2 regions of the Pantoea sp. XAF26B01_ASV70 genome follow, and region 2 is predicted to be linked to the other one. Evidence: predicted binding sites of a transcription regulator. Region 2 holds the regulator's gene; the other holds the start of a gene.

Evidence for each region. Region 2 encodes PhoB, which activates phosphate uptake and scavenging genes when phosphate is short. Its sites were predicted from a motif close to CTGTCATAAAACTGNCNNAT; they were not measured.
Region 1: ugpB (sn-glycerol-3-phosphate ABC transporter substrate-binding protein UgpB) is a predicted target of PhoB. The motif match lies at 3,212-3,231, and genes of this name have one in related genera.

What each region holds. Positions count from the first base shown of each region.
Region 1 covers NZ_CM137251.1:331,053-336,893, reverse strand. The annotation lists gene ACX8ZY_RS01555 (sn-glycerol-3-phosphate import ATP-binding protein UgpC) at 1-16, opposite strand, end outside; gene ugpE (sn-glycerol-3-phosphate ABC transporter permease UgpE) at 18-863, opposite strand; gene ugpA (sn-glycerol-3-phosphate ABC transporter permease UgpA) at 860-1,747, opposite strand; gene ugpB (sn-glycerol-3-phosphate ABC transporter substrate-binding protein UgpB) at 1,802-3,118, opposite strand; gene livF (high-affinity branched-chain amino acid ABC transporter ATP-binding protein LivF) at 3,647-4,360, opposite strand; gene livG (high-affinity branched-chain amino acid ABC transporter ATP-binding protein LivG) at 4,362-5,129, opposite strand; gene ACX8ZY_RS01525 (high-affinity branched-chain amino acid ABC transporter permease LivM) at 5,126-5,841, opposite strand, start outside.
Region 2 covers NZ_CM137251.1:3,249,237-3,255,077, forward strand. The annotation lists gene ACX8ZY_RS15395 (cobalamin-independent methionine synthase II family protein) at 1-941, opposite strand, end outside; gene ACX8ZY_RS15400 (PstS family phosphate ABC transporter substrate-binding protein) at 1,107-2,027, opposite strand; gene phoR (phosphate regulon sensor histidine kinase PhoR) at 2,047-3,360, opposite strand; gene phoB (phosphate response regulator transcription factor PhoB) at 3,375-4,064, opposite strand; gene sbcD (exonuclease subunit SbcD) at 4,262-5,461, shown strand; gene ACX8ZY_RS15420 (AAA family ATPase) at 5,458-5,841, shown strand, end outside.

The sequences.
Region 1 (5,841 bases), 1.2 Mb from region 2:
GGGTTACGCCTGCCATCTTATTTCTCACTCTCAACCAGACCGCGCACAAAGGCACGCTGCATGACTAACACCACCACCAATGGTGGGATCAGGGTTAATAACATTGCCGCCATCACTTCATTCCACTGGGTCGGCGATCCGCTGGAGGAGATCATGCTTTTAATCCCCGCCACCGCCGTGCCGAGGCTGGCGTCATTGATGATCAGCAGCGGCCACAGGTACTGGTTCCAGCCGTAGATAAAGGTGATCACAAACAGCGCCGCCAGATTGGTTTTCGACAGCGGCAGAACAATGTCGATAAAGAAGCGCATCGCGCTGGCACCGTCGATGCGTGCCGCCTCCACCAGCTCATCCGGCAGCGACATAAAGAACTGGCGGAACAGGAAAGTGGCGGTGGCCGAGGCCATCAGCGGCAGGGTTAATCCGCTGTAGCTGTCGAGCAGGTTGAGATCGGCGATCACCTGCACCGTCGGGAAGATACGCACCTCTACCGGCAGCATCAGGGTGATGAAGATCAGCCAGAAAAAGAGCGTGCGCAGCGGAAAGCGAAACCAGACCAGCGCAAACGCCGACAGCATCGACACCGTGATTTTGCCGAAGGTGATGCCCAGCGCCATGATCATGCTGTTGAGCAGCATCAGGCCAAACGCCGGCCCGTTGCCGTTGACGCCATGCGTCCAGATGCGCGAGATGTTCTCCCACAGGTGCGTGCCGGGCACCAGCGTCATCGGCACCTGATAGACCGCTTCGTTATCCAGCGTCGCCGCCACAAAGGCGACATAGAGCGGAAACAGGATGGTGAGCACGCCCAGCACCAGCACGATGTGGCTGAAGAGATCCAGCCCGCGTCGATTCTCAATCATTGGTATTGCACCTTACGTTCAACAAAGCGGAACTGGAGCACCGTCAGCCCGATGACCAGCAGCATCAGCACCACCGACTGCGCAGCGGACGAGGAGAGATCCAGACCGGTAAAGCCTTCGCGATAGATTTTGTAGATCAGCGTGGTGGTCGCCTGCACCGGCCCGCCGCCGGTGGCGGCATCGATCACCGGGAAGGTATCGAAGAAGGCGTAGATCAGATTCACCACCAGCAGGAAGAAGCTGACCGGCGTAATCAGCGGCAGCGAGAGGTTGAAGAAGCGACGCACCGGTCCGGCACCGTCAATGGCGGCGGCTTCCACCAGCGATTTGGGGATCGATTGCAGTGCGGCGAAGAAGAACAGGAAGTTGTAGCTCATCTGCTGCCAGATCGATGCCAGCACAATCAGGAACATCGCCTGACCGCTGTTTTGCGCATAGTTCCAGTTGTAGCCGATGTGGTTCAGCAGATAGCTGAACAGGCCCAGGCCCGGATTAAACAGGAACATCCACAGTACCGCGGCCACGACAGGCGCAACGGCGTAGGGCAGCAGCAACAGCGTCTGATAGAGACGGCGCAGCCGCACCACATAATCCACCAGCGCCGCCAGCAGCAGCGAAAAGACCATGCCGAACACCGTGACCATGCCGCTGAATTTTATGGTGGTCCAGAACGAATCCAGATAGTAAGGATCGGCAAACAGGCGTCTGAAATTTTCCAGCCCGACAAAGCTGCTGGAGATGCCAAAAGGATCGAGGCTTTGCAGCGAGTACCACAGCGCTTCACCGGCAGGCCAGAGAAAGAAGATGGCGGTAATCAGCAGTTGCGGCAGCACCAGAAGATAGGGCAACAGACTGGTGCGAAAGACCGGACGAGATGAAGACATGGCGTACCTGGCGTCAGAGAGAGGGGCCAGCCTGAGCTGGCCCGCAAGGAGAGATTACTTCACCTGCTGCTGGAAGCGGCGCAGCAACTCGTTACCGCGTTTCACTGCGTTATCCATCGCGTTCTGCGGCGACTGCTTGCCGGTCCAGACGCTTTCCAGCTCTTCGTCGATCACGGTACGAATCTGCGGCATGTTGCCCAGACGCATGCCTTTGGTGAACGGCAGTGGCGGCTTGTTCATCATCTGACGGGTAGCGATATCCGCACCCGGATTCTTATCGTAGAAGCCCTGCTGTTTAGTCAGCTCGTAGGCGGCGGTGGTAATCGGCAGATAGCCGGTTTTCTGGTGCCATTCCGCGGCGATTTCCGGTTTAGCGAGGAACTGCATAAACTCAGCCACGCCTTTGTAGGTTGTCGCATCTTTGCCTTTCATCACCCACAGGCTGGCACCACCGATCAGGGCGTTCTGCGGCGCATTCGGCACGGTCTCGTCATACGGCATCATGCCAACACCGAAGTTGAATTTGGCGTAATGACGGATATCAGCCAGCGAACCCGATGAGGCAGTGGTGATACCGCAGTCGCCGTTGTAGAACTTGGCGGTGGACTCATCTTTGCGGCCAAAGTAGGTGAAGTCCCCTTTCTTGTTCATCGCTTCCAGCAGCTCGATATGACGAACCAGTACCGGTTTGTTGAACTCCAGCACCGCATCAAGTCCGTCAAACCCGTTGTTTTTGGTCGCTACCGGCAGAGCGTGCCAGGCGCTGAAGTTTTCAATCTGGATCCAGCCCTGCCAGCCGCTGGCGTAGCCACAGCTCATGCCCGATTTGCGCAGTGCAGCGGCATCCGTCGCCAGCTCCTGCCAGGTTTTCGGCGGCTGGTCCGGGTTCAGACCCGCTTTTTTAAAGGCGTCTTTGTTGTAGTAGAGCACTGGCGTCGAGCTGTTGAACGGCTGAGAGATCAGCTGACCTTTGCTGTCGCTGTAGTAGCCCGCCACAGTTGGCACGAACTGCTTTTCATCAAAGGGGATTCCGGCGTCTTTGAAGACCTGATGCACCGGCACAATCGCCTGCGAGGCCATCATGGTCGCCGTACCGACTTCATAAACCTGCAGCACCGCAGGGGCTTTGCCGCTGCGCATTGCCGCAATTCCTGCTGCCAGGCTCTGCTCGTAGTTACCTTTGTAGGTCGGAACAATTTTGTAATCGGGATGCGTCTGGTTAAAACGCTGTGCCAGCGAATCCACTTCTTTGCCTAGCTCGCCTTCCATAGAGTGCCAGAAAGGGATCTCAGTGGCGGCCATGGCATGGCTGCTGAGCGTCAGACCGAGCAGCACGCTCATCAGGCTACGACGAAAGGTAACGACGGACATAGAATTTTCCTGTGCAGGTAAATACGCGTGAAATCACGGATTTCTGTTTCGCGAAGTAACATGACACGGGGAAATGAAGGATTAATAACAGAAAGATGACAGCCGGGTGACAGACCGGTATGCGCAAAAGAGGAGTCTGGCAGCGCAGCGGTAACGCGGCACCGCTGCCAGGTTTTGGTTACATAATTTGCAGAGCGGCTGGGCAGTAAAAAAGCCCGCAGCGGATTCTACCTCACCAAATGCAAAAGGCGATGGCGGCCCCTCTACACCGACACTCAAGGCCGTCTGCGCCGCATCACACACCCATTTTGAAGGCCGTCGGCGGCGCAGGCAGGTTGCGGGCGGACAGCGCGCAGCCACCGGAGCGTACACGTAGTACGTGAGGATGGCGAGCACTGCCCAACCGCAACCTGACCAGTAAGCCAGGCCTGTGTACCAAAGCGCGCAGTAACCGGAGCGTATATATATACGTGAGGATTACGAGCACTGCCCGGTGTCGAAATGGCAAGTAAGCCAGGCCGTGCCCCATCAGGCACCTAAGTAAGCACTGCGGACGGCTTCGTTGGAAAGGAGTGCTGAACCTGTGTCTTCAAGCACCACATGCCCGTTCTCCAGCACATAGCCCCTATCCGCCAGCTTCAGCGCCTGATTCGCATTCTGCTCCACCAGGAAAATCGTCATCCCCTCGCTGCGCAGCTGCTCAATGGTGTCGAAGATTTGCTGAATAATGATCGGTGCCAGTCCCAGAGACGGCTCATCCAGCAACAGCAGGCGCGGCTGGCTCATCAGCGCACGACCAATCGCCAGCATCTGCTGTTCACCGCCCGACATCGTCCCGGCGCGCTGGATTTTACGCTCCTCCAGCCGCGGGAAGAGTTCATAAACGCGCTTGATCCGCGTCAGGTAGTCCGGACGGCTGGCAAAAAAGCCCCCCATCGCCAGGTTCTCTTCTACCGTCATGCGCGAAAAGACCCGTCGGCCTTCCGGCACGATGGCGATCGCTTCACGCATAATGCGTGAGGTTTGCCAGTCGGTAATGGTTTTGCCATCAAAGGTAATGGTGCCCTGCGTCGCGCGCGGCTCGCCGCATAGCGTACCCAGCAGCGTGGTTTTTCCTGCACCGTTAGCGCCAATCAGGGTGACGATTTCGCCCTGATTGATATAGAGACTGACGTTGTGCAGCGCCTGAATTTTGCCGTAGTGGGCGCTGACGTTCTCAATGGTTAACATCGCATTTGCCATCTCAGGCCTCTCCTAAATAGGCACGAATGACATCCGGGTTATTACGAATCTCTTCCGGCGTTCCGTTAGCCAGCGGCGTTCCCTGATTGACCACATAAATACGGTCAGAAATCCCCATCACCAGCTTCATATCATGTTCAATCAGCAGCACCGACACCTTGTGTTCGCCACGCAGTTCCGCAATCAGCGCATCCAGCTCATGGGTCTCTTTGGGGTTAAGGCCCGCTGCCGGTTCATCCAGCATCAGGATTTCCGGGCGCGTCACCATACAGCGCGCAATCTCCAGCCGACGCTGCTGACCATAGGCCAGATTGCCCGCCTGACGGTTAGCCAGATCCAGCAGCCCCACCCGCTCCAGCCAGGTCGCCGCACGATCCAGCGCCTCGCTCTCACTGCGGCGAAACGCCGGCGTTTTCAGCAGACCGGAAAATACGCCGCTTTTCAGATGCTGATGCTGCGCCACCAGCAGGTTCTCAATGACCGTCATCTCACGGAACAGACGCACGTGCTGGAACGTCCGCACGATGCCCATCCGCGCAATCTTCTGGCCCGGCAGCCCTTCAAGATGCTGCTCACGCAATGTGATCGTCCCGCCGGTTGGCTTGTAAAAGCCGGTCAGGCAGTTGAACACGGTGGTTTTACCGGCACCGTTGGGGCCAATCAGCGAAACGATCTCCTGCGGACGCAGCTCCAGCGCCACATTGTTCACGGCTAACAGACCGCCGAAGCGCATCATCAGGCCTTCAACGGCTAATAAAGGCTGAATCATGCCTGCTCTCCTTGTTTACCGGTTCTGAGCTTCAGATGCGGACGCTTCATCGGCAACAGGCCCTGCGGACGCCAGATCATCATCAGCACCATCAGGCCACCCAGCACCAGCATGCTGTACTCATTGAGATCGCGCATCAGCTCGCGTGACACCACCAGCAGAATGGCGGCCAGAATCACCGCAAACTGCGACCCCATCCCGCCCAGCACCACAATCGCCAGCACAAAGGCGGATTCGACAAAGGTAAAGGATTCCGGGCTGACAAAGCCCTGACGCGCCGCGAACAGGCTGCCGGCAAAACCGGCAAACGCGGCACTGATGGTAAAGGCGGTCAGCTTGATGCGGGTCGGGCTGAGGCCCAGTGAACGGCAGGCAATCTCATCCTCACGCAGGGCTTCCCAGGCTCGGCCCAGCGGCATCCGCAGCAGCCGGTTGATCACAAACAGCGTCAGCACCACCAGCAACAGCGCCACCAGGTAGAGGAAGATAATGCGGTCGCTGGGATCGTACTTCAGCCCAAAGAAGTTATGGAAGGTATCCCAGCCGCCTTCCCGCGGCGTACGACCAAACTCCAGACCAAACAGCGTCGGTTTCGGGATCTGGCTGATGCCGTTCGGCCCGCCGGTCAGGGCGGTATTGTTCAGCAGCAGAATACGCACGATCTCACCGAAGCCCAGCGTCACTATCGCCAGATAGTCGCCGCGCAGTCGCA
Region 2 (5,841 bases):
TGCTCCGGATCTTCCAGTTCTCCCACTTTGGTCGTAATCAGACCCAGAACCACCTGCTGATGACCTGGCTTAATGTAACGCAGTGGCTCAAAGCCGCCGGAACGGGCGTTGTCATACTCCAGGAAGAAGGCATCCACGTTGACGCTGCCGAACAGGATTTCTGCGACCGGCCCATAGCCGCCTTCAGAGATCCAGGTTGAGCGGAAGTTGCCGCGACAGACATGCAGACCCACGGTCAGATCGGCAGGTTTACCTTCCAGCGCTTTATTCAACACCTGAGCATAAGTCTGTGCCAGCTGGTCAGGATCGTCGCCACGCGCCCGGATATCGCGCTTCTGATCCTCAGAACAGAGGTAAGCCCAGACGGTATCATCCAGTTGCAGATAGCGGCAGCCCGCGTCATAAAACGCCTGAATAGCTGCTTTGTAGGTCTGCGCCAGATCGTCGAAGTAGTCCGCCAGATCGGGATAGACTTCCGCGTCGATCACCTTGCGGCCACCACGGAAGTGCAGCACGCTGGGGCTGGGAATGGTCATCTTCGGCACCGTATCACCGGCAATACTCTGCAGGAAGCGGAAATGCGCCAGCATCGGATGATCCGCCGGGAAACCGAGTTTGCTCACCACTTTCACGCCATGCGCTTTGGTCTGCACGCCATTAAACTGAATGCCCTGCTCCGCTTCATAGCGCTCTACGCCATTCAGGCCATAGAAGAAGTCGAAGTGCCACCAGCCGCGACGAAACTCGCCATCAGTGACCAATTTCAGACCGTTTTCCCGCTGTTTCGCCACCACATCGCGAATCGCCTCATCTTCAACCTGACGCAGGGCCGCCGCATCGATCTCTCCGGCTGCAAACTGTTCGCGCGCCTGCTTAATGGCGGCGGGACGCAGAAAGCTGCCAACGGTATCGGCACGGAACGGGGCGGTTTCTCTTTGCATGATCACTCCTGTCTCCCCTGCCGGTAATGACGGCAGGAAATAGTTGCATCCTGATATAAATAGCCATCTGGATGGCTACATGTCTGAACACAGAGTGGCATGAGCGGCTTGCTTCTGCAACTGAAGAAAATTCAGTGATGATGAAAAAAATTCACGTTCGGGGGATTAACGCAGCGCGGCGCGCGCCTGCGTCATCTGACTGTCAGAGAGCGGCAGATAGCCCGCTTCACTGACCCGCCGCTGTCCCTGCGCTGAAAGTACCTGCTGCAGAAACGCGGCCACTAGCGGCGGCAAAGGTTTGCCGGGCGCTTTATTCACATAGAGATAGAGCGGGCGCGCCCAGGGATAACGGCCACTGCGGATGGCCTCGGCATCCGGGGTAATCGCCTGCCCCTGATCATTCATCACCGCCAGCATTTTTACGCCGCTGAGATGAAAGCCAAAACTGGCGTAGCCGATGCTGCGAGAATTACCGGCCACCGCCTGCACCACTGCGGCCGAGCCGGGAAACTCCGCCACGTCGCTGCGAAAATCACCTTTGCACAGCGCCTGCTGCTTGAAGAAACCCCAGGTGCCGGAGGCGGAGTTACGTCCATAGCGCTGAATCGGCCGTTTACTCCACTGCGCGCCAGTTAAGCCGAGATCGCCCCAGCGCAGCGGCACGCTGTGTGCGCCACACAGACGGGTAATCGAGAAGATGGCATCGAGCTGACGCGGTTCAATCTGCTGTAGCGGATTGCGCTGATTCACCACTACCACCAGCGCATCCATAGCCACCGGAACCGCCAGCGGCGGATAGCCGTAGCGCGCCTCAAAGGCCTGGCGTTCATCTGCCTGCATCGGGCGGCTCATCGGACCGAGTTGTGCTGCACCCGCCGCCAGCGCGGTCGGCGCAGTAGAAGAGCCGGAGGCCTGAACCTGGACATTGACGCCCGGCGCCTGGCGACTGAAATCTTCGCCCCACAGCGTCATCAGATAACCCAGCGTATCGGATCCGACGCTGCTGAGATTGCCGGAGAGCGCGCCGGGCTGGGCCAGTGCCAGGCATGGCAGCAGAGTAACGATCAACAAAAGAAGGATGCGCATCAGGGAGATCCGGCAGCGATTAATGAACGGCATTCTCCTGCATCACGCTGCTGACAATCAACCTCGCTGGCAGCGTAAAGGTAAAACAGGTCTCCTTGTGCGGCACGCTGGTGATATCGAGCCGGGCGTTATGGTGGCTCAGAGCATGTTTCACTATCGCCAGCCCCAGCCCGCTGCCGCCGGTCGCACGCGAACGCGCTTTATCGACCCGGTAGAAACGCTCGGTAAGACGCGGAATATGTTCTGAGGCGATGCCCGGCCCGTTATCGCACACCCGGAAAATGGCCCCCTGTTTGCCGCGCAGCCAGCTGATATCAATTCGCGTGCCATCCGGTGTGTGGTTTACCGCGTTGTAAACCAGATTGGAGATGGCGCTGCGCAGCTGTTCATCGTTGCCGAACACTTTCAGATGGGGATCGGTATGGAAATGGATGTCGTGACGGCCACCACTCAGCGTTGCCGCCTCATGCTGCAGCAGTTTCAGCATCACCGGCACATCGACCTTCTCTTTCAGATCGATTGCGGGCGCGGCTTCAATGCGCGATAGCGTCAGCAGCTGTTTGACCAGGCTGTCCATGCGGCGCGTCTGCTCCGACATGGTGTGCAGCGCTTTGCTGCGCGAAGGCTCGCTCATCACCGAGTCGTTCATCATCTCCAGATAGCCCTGCAGCACCGTGAGCGGTGTGCGCAATTCATGGCTGACGTTGGCAAAGAAGTTGCGGCGCGCCCCTTCCAACTGATGCATCTGCGTGACATCACGCGCCACCAGCAGCCACTGCCCTTCGCTGTAGGGCATGACGCGGAACTCCATATGAAGTTTGTTGTTCAGCACCAGCGTCAGCGGCTTGTCGAAATCGCGCTGGCGAAGATAGCGCGAGAACTCCGGATAACGGAGCAGATTGAGGATATTCTGGCCATTATCTTCCGGCCAGCGCAGACCCAGGTGCTGCTGCGCCAGGCCGTTACACCAGAAAATGGTGCCCTCTTCGGTGGTCAGGATCACCGCATCCGGCAGCGACTCGGCACCGCTGCGGAAACGCTTAATCAGATTGCCCAGTTCACGCCGTCGCCGCCGGTTGCGGAGCTGCATCTGGTAAAGACCATAAAACAGCGGTTCCCAGCTGGCACGCCCGGCTGGTGGCGTCATGGTGCGGTCGAGCCACAGCCAGTGCGACAGCCGCATCAGATTGTGAAAATGCCACAACAGCACCGTCAGCACGCTCAGTAGCAGCCACCAGGGCAGACCGCCGAACAGCAGGCCCAGCAGCACTGCGGGCAGACAGACCAGCAGCAGTTCTGTCAGTAATCTCTTCCAGGAGAGGCGTTCCAGCACGGTAAAGGCTCCGTTTAGTAGCGGGCAGAGAAACGATACCCTGTTCCGCGAACGGTTTGTACCATGCGATCGTGGCCGGACACTTCCAGCGCTTTACGTAAACGGCGGATGTGAACATCGACAGTACGATCTTCCACATACACATTGGTGCCCCAGACGTGGTTCAGCAGCTGTTCGCGGCTGTAAACGCGTTCCGGGTGGGTCATAAAGAAGTGCAGCAGCTTATATTCTGTCGGACCCATCTCCAGCGGCGTGGTTTCGGACATCACGCGATGTGAGGAGGGATCCAGACTCAGCCCCTGCATCTCAATCACCTCTTCCACGGCCATCGGCGAAATACGGCGCATCACCGCTTTGATCCTCGCCATCAGCTCTTTAGGTGAAAAGGGTTTGGTAATGTAATCATCGGCACCCACTTCCAGGCCGCGCACCCGATCCTCCTCTTCGCCGCGCGCGGTGAGCATCATCACCGGGATATCGCGTGTCATCGCCTCGCGTTTCAGATGTTTGATAAACTGAATACCGCTGCCACCGGGTAACATCCAGTCCAGCAAAATCAGATCGGGCCAGGGTTCAATCAGCTTGCCAACGGCGCTGTCATAATCTTCCGCCTCGATTGGCTGATAGTCGTTCTGCTCCAGAACAAAACACAACATTTCACGGATGGGGGCTTCATCCTCCACAACCAAAATGCGCTTAGCCATTATTACTCCTGCTGATTATGACGGATGTCACTGAGATTCGCGGCGCCATTATGCGTCAGATTTGTGACACTTTTATGAAAAACATAACCTGCCTGTAACCTCACTGGTAATCATTTATGACAGCGCAGCGACAATTTTTTGCTTTGGCCGCAGAGCCAGTATAATCGCCGGGCGAATCACAACGGCAGGGACTCATCATGCGCATCATTCATACTGCGGACTGGCATCTGGGGCAGTTCTTCTACAACAAAAGTCGGGCAGCCGAACATCAGGCATTTCTCGACTGGCTGTTGATCCAGATTGAACAGCATCAGGTGGATGCGTTGATCATCGCAGGCGATCTGTTTGATACCGGTACACCGCCCAGCTACGCCCGCGAAATGTTCAACCGCTTTGTGGTGGCGCTGCAGCCCAGCGGCTGTCAGCTGATTGTGCTGGCGGGCAACCACGATTCCGTTGCCACGCTGAATGAGTCGCGTGAGCTGCTCGCCTGTCTCAATACCCGGGTGATCGCCACCCCGCAGGAGAAGGATGATGTGCTGCTGCTCAACACCCGCCAGGGCGAGCCGGGCGCGCTGCTGTGTGCGATTCCCTATCTGCGGCCGCGCGATATCCTGCGCAGCCGGGCGGGTCAGTCGGGACGCGACAAGCAGACCTCGCTGCTGGAAGCGATCGCCCACCACTATCAGCAGCGATTCACCGCCGCCCAGGCGCTGGGCCATGCACTGCCGATTATCGCCACCGGCCATCTCACCACCGTCGGCGTCAGCCAGAGCGATTCGGTGCGCGACATCTATATCGGGACGCTGGATGCCTTCCCGGCCAGCGCGTTTCCCGCGGCTGACTATATCGCACTGGGGCATATTCATCGCGCCCAGCGCGTCGCGGGCAGCGAGCATATCCGCTACAGCGGCTCACCGATTCCGCTGAGCTTTGACGAGCTGGGCACAGAAAAAAGCGTCTTCCTGCTGGAACTCACCACCAGCGGCCTGCAATCGGTCACGCCGCTGGTGGTGCCACAGGCGCAGCCGATGCAGGTGCTGAAAGGATCGCTGGCGCAGATTGCAGAACAGTTAAATGCCTTCAGCACGGCAGAGCAGGAGAAGCCGACCTGGCTCGACATTGAAGTCACCACCCAGGAGTACCTCAGCGATCTGCAGCGTCAGGTAGAAACCCTGACCGCCACGCTGCCGGTCGAAGTCCTGTTGCTCCGCCGCAGCCGTGAACAGCGGCAACAGAACCTGGCGCGGCTCGACAACGAAACCCTGAGTGAGCTGAAGGTGGAGGAGGTCTTTGCCCGCCGGCTGGCGCTGGATGAGGAGCTGCAACCAGAGCAAATCGCCGAGATGACCACCCTGTTCCGCCAGACGCTGGCCGCCATGGAAGAGACCCAATGAAGATCCTTACGCTACGGTTCAAAAACCTCAATGCCCTGCGCGGTGAATGGTTCATCGATTTTCGCGCCGAACCTTTCGCCAGCAACGGCCTGTTCGCCATTACCGGTGCCACCGGCGCCGGTAAAACCACCCTGCTGGACGCCATCTGCCTGGCGCTCTATCACCAGACACCGCGCCTGGGCGCGATTTCACAGAGCCAGAATGCGCTGATGACCCGCGACTGTGCCGAATGTCTGGCCGAGGTGGAGTTTGAGATCAAAGGAGAAGCCTGGCGCGCCTTCTGGAGCCAGAACCGCGCGCGCGGCACTGCCGACGGCAAACTTCAGGCACCGCGCGTTGAGCTGGCACGCTGCGCTGACAACACTATTGTTGCCGATAAA